4 regions of the Vibrio diazotrophicus genome follow, and region 4 is predicted to be linked to each of the others. Evidence: predicted binding sites of a transcription regulator. Region 4 holds the regulator's gene; each other region holds the start of a gene.
The links. The regulator MetJ, encoded in region 4, represses methionine synthesis genes. The targets are predictions, from matches to a motif close to TTAGACNTNTANANGTCTAA.

Region 1: the regulator MetJ is predicted to act here: its motif matches at 1,401-1,420, upstream of metE (5-methyltetrahydropteroyltriglutamate--homocysteine S-methyltransferase).
Region 2: the regulator MetJ is predicted to act here: its motif matches at 2,100-2,119, upstream of metN (methionine ABC transporter ATP-binding protein MetN).
Region 3: the regulator MetJ is predicted to act here: its motif matches at 1,294-1,313, upstream of AAGA51_RS15835 (MetQ/NlpA family ABC transporter substrate-binding protein).

Annotation. Positions count from the first base shown of each region.
Region 1 covers NZ_CP151842.1:1,262,894-1,266,035, reverse strand. Annotated here, with positions in the region: gene metE (5-methyltetrahydropteroyltriglutamate--homocysteine S-methyltransferase) at 1-1,231, opposite strand, end outside; gene metR (HTH-type transcriptional regulator MetR) at 1,488-2,399, shown strand; gene AAGA51_RS05715 (DUF4250 domain-containing protein) at 2,414-2,614, opposite strand; gene AAGA51_RS05710 (hypothetical protein) at 2,706-3,142, opposite strand, start outside.
Region 2 covers NZ_CP151842.1:845,643-848,784, forward strand. Annotated here, with positions in the region: gene AAGA51_RS03850 (MetQ/NlpA family lipoprotein) at 1-214, opposite strand, end outside; gene AAGA51_RS03855 (methionine ABC transporter permease) at 248-925, opposite strand; gene metN (methionine ABC transporter ATP-binding protein MetN) at 915-1,949, opposite strand; gene gmhB (D-glycero-beta-D-manno-heptose 1,7-bisphosphate 7-phosphatase) at 2,217-2,774, shown strand; gene AAGA51_RS03870 (MliC family protein) at 2,870-3,142, shown strand, end outside.
Region 3 covers NZ_CP151843.1:104,020-107,161, reverse strand. Annotated here, with positions in the region: gene yghU (glutathione-dependent disulfide-bond oxidoreductase) at 1-260, opposite strand, end outside; gene AAGA51_RS15835 (MetQ/NlpA family ABC transporter substrate-binding protein) at 466-1,269, opposite strand; gene AAGA51_RS15830 (glutamine amidotransferase) at 1,470-2,186, shown strand; gene AAGA51_RS15825 (diguanylate cyclase) at 2,304-3,142, shown strand, end outside.
Region 4 covers NZ_CP151842.1:223,186-226,327, reverse strand. Annotated here, with positions in the region: gene rpmE (50S ribosomal protein L31) at 1-106, shown strand, start outside; gene AAGA51_RS01005 (malic enzyme-like NAD(P)-binding protein) at 298-1,575, shown strand; gene metJ (met regulon transcriptional regulator MetJ) at 1,708-2,025, opposite strand; gene AAGA51_RS00995 (O-succinylhomoserine (thiol)-lyase) at 2,316-3,142, shown strand, end outside.

The DNA.
Region 1 (3,142 bases), 1.0 Mb from region 4:
CAGTGATAGCGTTCACTCGCGATTGCACTTGAGGCTTATTCACATGCGTTGCGGTTTTTCTATCAACGATAGGCAAGCTGTAAGTATCACAAGCCAGAATCGCTTCTTGGTCGCCATCTAATGCTCGTCCAAGTAGCGCGACTTCGGTGACTTTTTGCTTGGCAAACGCAAACCAGCTACGTACTTCTGCTGAGAGGTTTTGTTCGAGTTCTAAATTCACCGGGCTGTGCAGCAGTGAGCATGAACTCGCAATCCAAAGGCGATCACCCAGCTTATCTTTTACTGGCTGCAATCTGTTACGCAGGTTACCTAAATCTGCACGCCAAACGTTCCTGCCGTTGATAGCACCCACTGACAACACCCACTGTTGTGGCAATTTCTCTAGTACACTTTCTAACTGCTGTGGCGCGGCTGAAATGTCGATGTGAAGACCGTTTACAGGCAGTGCAACGATTTTGTCCAATGTATCAATCACCGAATCAAAGTACGTTGTTAGAAGCACTTTTACATCGCCTTGCAGTACCTGATACGCCAGCTTAAATGCATCTTGCCATTGGCTTTCTAACTCAAGTGACAGTACTGGCTCGTCGATTTGAACCCACTCTACCCCTTGTTTAGCCAACTTAGACAAAATGTTTTGATAAGCCGTCAGCAAACGTGGAAGCAAAGTTAAACGGTCAAAATTATCTTCCACTTCTTTACCCAAGTAGAGATAACTCACAGGCCCCAAAAGCACAGGTTTTACGTTTGCACCTGTTTTCACCGCTTCGTTGACTTCTTCAAATAGCTGCGGCCAGCTCACTTCGAACTTATCATCAGAACTGAATTCAGGAACGATGTAGTGATAGTTAGTATTGAACCATTTGGTCATGTCGGACGCCGCACTGCCGCTACAACCGCACGAGTTTTGCGACTGACCACGCCCAACGCGGAAAAGCGTATCGAGATCTGGAAAGCTATCTTTGTTATGAGATAGATGATGACGAGCAGGAACATGTCCAAGCAGCAAAGTAGTTGTAAGAACATGGTCATACCATGCAAAATCGCCTGCTGTCGTAAAGCTTAAACTCGCTTCTTTTTGTAAAGCCCAGTTGTTGTGGCGGATTTCGCTACCTACCGCTTTTAGCTCTTGCTGAGTAATATCACCACGCCAGTATTTCTCTAGTGCAAATTTAAGTTCGCGTTTTTCACCAATACGTGGATAGCCCAAAATATGTGTAATTGTCGCCATATGATCGTTCCTTCTATTAAGCTGAGGTTAGACACTAAAGATGTCTGGATGGCCAAACTATCTCGCTAACCGCTCAATGAAACAATCAACTAATATTCAACTTGTTTATTAAAAATATTCATACACACCAAACCTGCTTAATGAACAATACTTCAAACCAAACCAAGAAATAGACGTCTAGATGTTTACAGCTCCAAAAAAAGGGCGTAAGTTAGTTTTTAAATTCATGATGCTTACGGAATGATGAGGAAATCTCATGATAGAGCTAAAACATTTAAGAACGATTGCTTCGCTGAGAGACACAGGATCATTGACGTCAACAGCGACTTCACTCCATTTGACTCAATCAGCCCTTTCTCATCAGATTAAAGACCTTGAAGCGAGACTTGGTAGCCAACTTTTCTTACGAAAAACAAGACCGGTAAAGTTTACTTCCGAGGGTGAAATACTGCTTAAGCTTGCCGATGACATTTTGCCGAGAATCGCCAAAGGAGAAAATGAACTGGCGAGCTTAAAAGAAGACGTGAACGGCAGGCTGCATATGGCGATTGAGTGCCATTCCTGTTTCCAATGGCTTATGCCCGCGTTAAGAGAGTATCAAGTGGCTTGGCCAAGCGTCGCATTAGACTTTTCATCTGGCTTCGGTTTTGAACCTCTGCCGGCACTGCTTGCTGGCGAACTGGACTTAGTGATTACTTCCGACATTCTTCCGCGCTCAGAAGTGCACTACGAACCTCTGTTTGATTTTGAAATGCGCTTAATCACTGCCACTAACCATCCTCTCGCCATCAAAGAGTCTATTGCACCAGAAGATTTGGCAGAACAAACACTGTTGAGCTACCCAGTGCAGAAGCAGCGTTTAGATGTAGTGAAACACTTCTTACACCCCGCAGGTGTAGAGCCAGCAAAATGGAAACAAGCAGATAATACATTGATGTTGGTACAGATGGTGTCGGCAGGCTTAGGCGTTGCTGCTCTACCTAATTGGGCCATCAGCGAGTTTTCGCGTCAGGGATTGATCACCAGTAAACCATTGGGCAATGGCTTATGGCGTCGACTGTTTGCGGCGGTGCGTAATAGCGATAAAGACAAACGCTACTTACAAACATTCTTTGCAACGGCAAAACAGCAATGTAAAAGCCACCTTGACGGAATCAAGATGGCTTAAAAATGCGATTAAACTTAACGACCTGATGATTTGAACTGGTTGGTTAATGGATCATAGCGAAAGCCAAGATGACTCAATTTACCAACCACGCTTTCAACATCCATTTCATAAGTGGAAACCAGCTCATCTAAGCTGTCACACTCCAAGCGTAGCTTCTCATTCACTATGCCTAAAAGAATAATACTATCCAGCTTATTAACATTGCTCAGATCCATATCGGCACTCCTTTGAACAAAACCCACCTATTAAGCCTAGTCGGGATTTCACACAAAAAAAGTGATTTTGCTCTAGGGAGCTAAATTCTGATTATTGAATCAGATAGAGACTGTGAAAACCTGTGCTCGCCAGCAACACCAGCAAGAATGCTACCGCTAACTGACCTTTCTCCGGCTTCTTGGCCGTAATAATATGCCAGCTCCAAAAAACGATACCGACAATCAGTAAACTGAAACTGATGATCAATGGCATGGTTAACTCGGCTAACTGTTCGCTTTCAAGTGAGTAAGCAAATGGAACAATGCACAACGTTGTAGCCATTGCAGACAAAATTCCTACCACAGGCAGAATACGATGAAACGCATCTAGCCTGCTACGAGCAATGGACAAAAGCATGTTCGCGAATACCGAGCCAAGCAGAAATATCATCATGAACAGTGATAAAGAAGCACTCCAGCTTGCCGCTTCACTAATCAATACACCGACATATGCCAGTGATAAACCGTTGGCCAGATAAAGAACCCATA
Region 2 (3,142 bases), 620 kb from region 4:
GTGTTACGTAGTCAGTGAAAGTTACAAGTTCAACATCTAAGTTATATTTGTCTTTTGCAATTTTCGCAGCCACTTCTGCTACTTGAGCTTCAGCACCCGCAATAACACCAATTTTTACTTTGCTGGTATCCGCTTCTTTATCACCACAGCCAGCTAGTACAAGCGCAGATGCTGCAGCAGCAATGGTCAGTAAACTTTTAAGATTGAATTTCATGGTAATCTCCTTGTTAGAAATTCTTGTATCGTTTTATCTGTGATCAACGCGGCGTACGAATGCATCACCGATTGATTGAATTATTTGTACTAGAACAATAAGCATGACAACGGTTACTGCCATTATCACCACATCGTAACGGTGGAAGCCGTAACGAATAGCCACATCACCTAGGCCGCCGCCACCCACTGTACCAGCCATCGCTGAGTAGCTCACAAGAGTAACCAGCGTGATCGTTACAGAGTTTAGAATGGTCGGCATTGCTTCTGGTAACAGCACCTTGCGAATAATTTGCATTGGTGTTGCGCCCATAGATTGTGCAGCTTCAACAAGACCAGTTGGAACTTCCAATAATGCCCCTTCAATCAAGCGAGCAACAAAAGGAATTGCGCCGATAGTTAGAGGTACGATTGCTGCTGTTGTGCCAATGAACGTTCCCACAAGCAATTTAGTTACTGGAATAATCGCTACCATCAACACAAGAAACGGTACTGAACGGCCAATGTTGACGATTGCGCCAAGTATGCTGTTCAACTTAGTGTTTTCTAGCAAACCACCTTTTTTAGTCGTGTGCAGAATAACGCCTAGTGGAATACCCAGCGCGAAACCAATAACGCCAGCAACAGCTACCATATACAAAGTCTGCCAAGTTGCTGTTAAAAGCAGGTCACCGTTTAGTGATAACCAGTTAGCAATGGTATTAAAGGACATAACCAAGCACCTCTACTTTTACTTTATTGTCACGAAGGTATTGAATTGCAGCGTTATCGTTTTCTTCATCACCGAAGATTTCCGCTACCATCATGCCGAACTTCACACCGCCAGCGTAATCAAGATCTGAACTCAGGATGCTGACATCAATGTTGAATTTTCGCGAAATTTGCGACATCAACGGTGCATCAACAGTTGCGCCGGTAAATTCCAAACGAACTAATGGGTAACTGCCTTGCACTCGTGTTGGCTGCAAACGTGCTTGGTAATCATCAGGAATCGATAAATCCAGTGTTGAACGAATGAACTGATGAGCAAGTTCTGTTTTTGGATGAGCAAAAATATCACCCACAGAACCTTTCTCTACTAATTCACCGTCACCGATGATAGCCACTTCATGACATATACTTTTTACTACATCCATCTCGTGGGTAATCAACAAAATAGTGATGTTTAACTTACGGTTAATCTCTTTCAAAAGCTCAAGAATCGACTGCGTAGTCGCAGGATCGAGAGCACTGGTTGCTTCATCACACAGCAACACTTTTGGATCAGATGCCAGAGCACGAGCTATCGCAACACGTTGCTTTTGACCACCACTTAGATTTGATGGGTAAGTGTCACGTTTCTCTGACAAGCCAACCAACTGAAGAAGTTCAGAAACTTTCTTCTCAATATGACTAACACTTTGACCAGCAAGCTCTAACGGCAGAGCAACGTTTTCAAACACAGTACGCGAAGAAAGCAGATTAAAATGCTGGAAAATCATGCCGATGTTACGGCGTGCTTCGCTCAATTGCTTCGAGCTCAGCTTAGTAAGGTCAACACCATCAACAATAACGCTACCGTTAGTTGGGCGTTCTAACATGTTCACACAACGAATCAGCGTACTTTTACCAGCACCTGATGAGCCAATAACACCAAAGATCGTGCCTTGTTGGATGTTAAGGTTGATGTCTTTTAAAGCATTGATTTCTTTCGTGCCTTGATAAAACACCTTGTTGACGTGACTAATCTCAATCATTGAAAAACCTGCGCAGGGATAAATCTTGGTTGTTTTGTAACGAGTTACCTTTGTATTACTAAAAAAGCAGCAACAACAGAATAAAATATTTAACTCGTTCTAACTTGGTAGAGGATGCTATGGCTTAACTAAGTTCAAGTCAATAGATATTTTTACGTCTAGACGTCTAAATGGTTGTTTGAGTGATACTGTTAAGTAATTAGATAGTGATGAAAGAAATAAAGCGTGCAATAATTCGCGTAGTTTGACTTTAAAGAGATGAATATTTTGGCGAAACCAGCTGTGTTTTTAGACCGTGACGGCGTAATAAATGTCGATCATGGCTATGTAAGCGACGAACATGATTTTGAGTTTATCGACGGTGTTTTTGAAGCCGCGAAAACACTGCATGAAATGGGCTATCTACTTGTATTGGTGACCAACCAGTCGGGTATCGCTCGTGGCATGTTCAGTGAAGATCGTTTTCTGTCATTAACGCAGTGGATGGACTGGAACTTCGTTGATAATGGCGTTGAGCTTGATGGCATCTACTATTGTCCTCACCATCCCGAGTATGGTGTAGGCAAGTATAAAGAAGATTGTGATTGCCGTAAGCCAAAGCCGGGTATGTTTATCTCTGCTCGTGACTTTTTGAAGATCGATATGGCGAACTCTGTGATGGTGGGTGACAAAGCGGAAGACATGATGGCCGCAGAAGCAGCCGGAGTCGGTACCAAGATCTTAGTTCGTACAGGCAAGCCTGTGACTGAAAAAGGTGAAAGTTTAGCCACTGTTGTACTGGACAGTTTGCGCGAAGTGCCTAACTATTTAAAAGAGCGTAAATAATACCATTACTAGTAATCGGTAGTTGAGACATTGCTGGGGTTGGTATTAAGAGGTCGCTTAGGCGGCCTTTTTTATTATTTGAAGAGAGAATCATCATGAATAGAAACGATATCCTAGTCGCATTCTGCTTGGTGGCGCTACCCTTGACTGCACTAATGGCGTGTTCAAGCTCAACCGAAGTCGATGGACTTAAAGTTAGGGACAGTGATTTTCAACATTACCTTTGCGACGATGAGAAGCAGTTTGATGTAGCTTACGTATCAGAAGAAAACGCAGTGTTAAAGACCTCGGAAAGCCTGTATCGCTTGGTTCGTATTCCTTCCGGCTCTGGAGCGAAGTACATATTGGATGACCACACTTCAGCGGTA
Region 3 (3,142 bases), on a different replicon from region 4:
AACTGGTCACTTTCACCAATTCGAATCAAAAATGCATCGTACTCAGCTTCTTTCACACCCAGAGCAAGTAGCTCCTCAAGCATGATGGTCACCTTCTGGCCATTTGGCGTACCCATTGAGTAAAGCTGAATTGGGTGAGAGCCCACTGGAAGTTCTCTTTCAAAACGAGCACCTGAATCCGGTCGGTTGATACTCGCCCATTGACCACCATTTTCGCTGTCCATTGTCCAGACTCTTGGTGGGATATATTCACTTGCCATGGTTGATCCTTCTCTTGGTTTACGTATTCGATTTACGACTTCTTAAGATATAGGGGCAAATTATTGCAGATAAAGTCTTTTATGAATTTTTAGTTATAACAATAAATTATTGCAAGGGAGAAGAAATTATATAGGCAGGGAGAAACAATCAAAGCGGAGGTTTGACTTCCCGCAGCAACAGGCGTTGCTACGGGAATCTGGGCAATTAGAACGCAGGTTCAATAGTGCCATTGAAGGTTTGTTGCATGAAGTCTCGAATCGCTTGTGACTGGTAGATTTCTACGAATTTTTTGTACGCTTCGTTATCTTTGTCTTTCTCACGGCTTGCAATCACCATCACCGCTAGAGGTGCTTGCTTCGATTCTAGGTAGATACCCTGTTTCTTAGGATCAAGACCCGCAGACATTACGTAGTTCATAGTGATAGCCGCTGCATCAACATCGTCCAAAGTACGTGGCAATTGTGCCGCATCCACTTCCAAGAACTCGAAGTTTTTCGAGTTTTCAACGATATCGTTTAGCGTCGCTTTAAAGCCAGCATCCGCTTTCAAGGTAATCAAACCAGCGTCAGCAAACAGCAGTAAGCCACGACCACCGTTGGTTGGATCATTTGGAATGGCAATACGCGCATTCTCTGGCAACTCTTCTAACGATTTGTATTTATTCGAATAAATACCCATACGCATCAGGATAGATTCGCCAATAGAGACAAGGTGAGAACCTTGACTATTGTTGTAGTTGTTTAGGAAAGGAAGATGCTGATAGCTGTTCAAATCAATGCTGCCATCTTCCAACGCCGCGTTTGGCGTAATGTAGTCAGAAAACTCGACTACTTTTACTTTTAAACCCTGCTTAGCTGCCTCTTTTGCAACCGCTTCCACTACCTGCGCGTGAGGACCAACTGTTGCGCCAACAGAGATTTCATCACTCTCTTTCTGACCACAAGCTGCTAAGCCGAAAACCAACGATGCCACTAAGCCCAACTGAGAGAGTTTTTTATATCCGTTCATTTTATTTATTCCTTACCTAAACATAGAGACGTATAGCCGTCTAAACAGCTATATTATCGATGACTAAGTAATATGCAACTAATAATTTGCTATAAGTTAGTTCCCGCAGTCCTTTTCTTAAGCGCAACAAATAGCGATTGAACTCACATTTCGTTTTCACTAAATTAGCCAAAGTAGCAGGAAGTCAAAAAAAGGAATTTATGAAAACGTTACTGATAATTAATGTTGGTCAGGCTCCTGAACAACAACTCAAGAAATACGGTGATTTTGAACACTGGGCACAAAGAGCCATCAGTGAGGTCAATATCCCTGTGACTTTCCTAGATGGTACTCGCAAGGCTTTACCTGATTATGATTCTTTGGCTGGTGTCATCATCATGGGTTCACTTTCTATGGTGACGGAAAAGACCGACTGGATGCTGAAATTATCAGACGACATCGTTGCCCTCACTGAAAAGAGAATTCCTCTTCTTGGCATTTGCTTTGGTCACCAATTAATCGCCCAAGCTCTTGGTGGTGCTGTGGGTTATAACCCGAAAGGTCTGGAAATTGGCACGGTAGAGTTGGAGCGTTTACCGAGCGCAAGTAATGATCCATTGTTTGAGTCACTCCCAGCAAACTTTGCAGCTCAAACGGTACATTTCCAATCGGTGCAGCAGCTTCCACCGAACGCTGTTTGTCTAGCCAGAAGCGATTTGGATGAACACCATGCCTTCCGAGCTGGCAGTTGCACTTGGGGCGTGCAATTCCATCCGGAGTTTACCAGCGACATCATGCGAGATTCTGTTGAAGGTTTGAAAGAAGCGATTGCCGATAGCTACACAAGCAAGCTCGAACAGGTTGCTGAAACAGAGCAGGCGAAACAAATTCTGGTTAGATTCGCCAGTATGTGTAAATCACGTATTGATCACCCTTAGACTTTAAAAACATGAGCTAAAATATCAACAGTTGAGCCACTTTTGTTATGAATGTGAGTGGTTCAGCCTATGATTAGGCCTATTGGAAAGGGTTGGAACTACGTGAAAGTAGAACATATGGATAGACAGTGTTATGAATGCGAAGAATACGCTGCGGTAATTTCAGCTCTGCCTGATTTGGTTTTTGTTCTCACTGAATCTGGTCGCTATGCCGCGATATTTGGTGGTGAAAACTCCGATCTTTACCATGACGGATCATCTTTAAAGGGACTAACCCTCGACAATGTCCTTCCACCAGAAAAGGCCACTTGGTTTAAAGATAGAATTAAAGAAACGCTCGATTGCGATTGCATTAAAGTTTTTGAATATTCCTTGTCTGCTGATGATGTAGATACGGTCGATGAAGCAACGGGCCCGATTGGGGAACTGCGTTTTGAAGGACGTGTCAGCCCTCTAAAATCATTACGCTATGGCGAAAGAGCGGTGGTGTGGGTTGCTCGTAACATTACCGCTCGATACCATATTCAGCAGCAATTGCTCTATCAATCTGAAGTGGATGATTTATCCAAAACACTCAATCGAAGAAAACTGTTTGAAACGCTTAACGATGCGTTTTATGCGTTCAAGCGTTACCATGAAAACTACTGCTTCCTAGTCGTCGATATCGATAATTTCAAACGGATTAATGACTCCTACGGGCACAGCCTAGGCGATGAAGCGATCCGCAAAGTCGCAGAGATATGCAAACTCAAAGTGCGTAAAACTGACGCCATTGGTCGGCTCGGTGGCGATGAGTTTGGCATTATTCTTAAGCATACTGATGAGATTTCTCCCGTCGCGTTTGCAGAGAGACTGGTAGATGCGGTATCCAACACACTGTTACACGAAGAGCTTTCCGATACGCGAGTCTCCATCAGTATAGGTTTAAGTTATTTCGCTGAAAGTGATACGGGGAT
Region 4 (3,142 bases):
TGACAAATGCCACCCATTCTACTCTGGTAAGCAACGTATCGTTGATACTGGTGGTCGTGTTGATCGCTTCAACAAGCGTTTCGGCGCTCTATCTAGCAAGAAGTAATTTTACTTTACGCAAAGATTTAAAAAAGGACGCTACGGCGTCCTTTTTAGTTTTCGCTTTCTTCAACCAGACACATGTCGAACTCAATAATCTGGTCTTAGGAGCTATATTTCTCACTTATCATAACTATGAAGACCCATTGACATACTCTAGAATGAGTGGCCTTAACAAAAACAATAAGGCTCCACCAAATGTCCAATAATGATCGCCATGAACTCAACGAGGAAGAAGCTTTTCGTCAGCAAGCCCTCGACTACCACGCTCTGCCAATTCCAGGCAAAATTGCCATCGCTCTCACAAAACCAGCAGATTCAGCAAAAGACTTAGCACTCGCCTACAGCCCTGGTGTTGCAGAACCTGTTCGCGAAATCGCACAGAACGTTGATAACGTTTATAAATACACAGCAAAAGGCAATACCGTCGCCGTTATTTCTAACGGTACCGCCATTCTTGGTTTAGGTAATCTTGGACCGATGGCTTCAAAGCCAGTTATGGAAGGTAAAGCTTTGCTGTTCAAACGTTTTGCAAACCTAGATTCCATCGATATCCAAGTAAAACACCGCACTATCGATGAATTTGTTGATACCGTAGCCAACATTGCTGATACCTTTGGCGGTATCAACCTAGAAGATATTAAAGCACCTGACTGTTTTGAAATTGAACGTCGCCTGATTGAACGTTGTGATGTACCCGTCTTCCACGATGACCAACACGGTACTGCGATTGTTACGGCAGCAGGCATGCTTAACGCGATTGAACTGCAAGGCAAAGAACTCAACGAATGTACTATTGTTTGTCTAGGCGCAGGTGCAGCGGCTGTCGCGTGTATGGAGCTGCTGATTAAATGTGGTGCTATGCGTGAAAAGATCTACATGCTTGACCGTAAAGGCGTCATCCACACTCGTCGCGATGACATCAATGAATACAAACAGTTATTTGCCAATAACACAGACAAACGTACGTTGGAAGATGTGATTAAAGGCGCTGATCTGTTCTTAGGCGTTTCAGGCCCTAACCTACTGACGGCTGATGAACTCAAATTGATGGCGGATAAACCTGTAGTGTTTGCTTGTTCAAACCCAGATCCAGAAATCAAACCTGCACTGGCCCATGCTGTGCGTGACGATTTGATTATGGGTACAGGCCGAAGCGACTATCCAAACCAAGTTAACAACGTGCTTTGTTTCCCATTTATTTTCCGTGGTGCGTTAGACGTGCGCGCGAAAGTGATCAACGATGAAATGAAACTGGCAGCAGTTGCAGCCATTCGCGAGTTAGCGAAAGAGCCTGTGCCTGAAGAAGTGTTAAAAGCCGCTGGTGTTGATACATTAAGTTTTGGCACAGAATACATTATTCCTAAACCAATGGACCCACGCTTACTTCCTCGTGTGGCAAGAGCTGTGGCTCAAGCGGCTATTGATTCTGGTGTTGCACGTATCGAGATGCCAGAAAACTACATGGCGAACTAGTTTTGAGCCTAGTGGTTTAATTACTCGCTAATGCCACTTGCTAATGCATTGCATCAAAAAAGCCCTGATTCGTATCAGGGCTTTTTATATCTATCTGCACAATTAGGCGTAAAAACAGATTATCGACAACAATTAGTCGTCGTAAGCCTCGAATTCGATACCCATTTCAGTCATTAACGCTTTCACTTCAGCTGGAATATCATCCGGACGGTCTTTACGCAGGTCTTCATCCGTTGGTAGCGGCTGGCCTGTATATGCGTGCAAAAACGCCTCACATAAAAGCTCACTGTTGGTCGCATGACGCAGGTTATTGATTTGGCGGCGAGTACGCTCATCTGTGAGAATTTTCAATACCTTAAGAGGAATTGATACGGTAATTTTTTTCACCTGCTCACTTTTCTTCCCATGCTCTGCATAGGGGCTAATATATTCACCGTTCCAGTCTGCCATTGCGCACCTTCATTGTTCGAATTCGAGTAATAATTCCAAAGGCTAGATTTTAGCGGGATTTACCGCCATAAGCAAAGACATATAGACGTCTAGAAGTGTTGACGTCTTTAAATAAGATAAGTAAAGTATGATGCAATTCCCCAATATAGACGAACACATGTATTCTTACTGTAAATTTGGATGTCTATACACAAACTAATTGTAGTTGCAGTTAAGTGACAAGCGAGTCAGCAACAATGCAGCTTCAAATAGGACGGGTATATTTAAGAGTCTTAGGAAAGGAAACACTCATGACCAAACGTAAGTCAGCTACCATCGCCGTTCGTACCGGAATCGAATCAGATACTCAATACCACGCGGTCGTTCCACCCATTTATCTCTCGACTAACTACGGCTTTCCTGCGTTTGGCGAAGTTCCACAATATGACTATACCCGCTCTGGCAACCCTAACAGAGGTCTGCTAGAAAAAGCGTTATACGAATTAGAGAGCGGTGAGGGTGCAGTAGTGACCAACTGCGGCACTTCAGCTTTAAACTTGCTTGCGTCAACGTTTCTTAGTCCTAACGACTTAATTATCGCTCCTCATGATTGCTATGGCGGAACTTACCGTTTATTCAACACCCGTTCGAATAAAGGCGACTTCAAAGTTCAGTTTGTTGATCAATCGGATCAGCAAGCACTTGCAGCAGCATTGGCGAAAAAACCAAAACTGGTGTTGTTAGAAACACCTTCTAATCCACTAGTGCGAGTGGTTGATATCGAACAAATCTGCCAGCAAGCAAAAGCGGTTGGTGCTTTAGTGGCGGTAGACAATACTTTCTTAACCCCTATATACCAACAGCCCCTGACACTGGGCGCTGATTTTGTCATTCACTCTACGACTAAATTTATCAATGGTCACTCAGATGTGATTGGTGGTGTCGTGATCAGTAAAACCAAGGCTCATGCTGAAGAGCTTGCTTGGTGGGGGAACTGTATTGGCGCTACGGGAACACCGTTTGACAGCTATATGACACTGCGTGGTATTCGCACCCTAGGTGCACGCATGCGTGTGCATGAAGAAAGCTCTCTGCAAATTTTGGATTATTTGAAATCTCAATCATTGATTAAAACCAT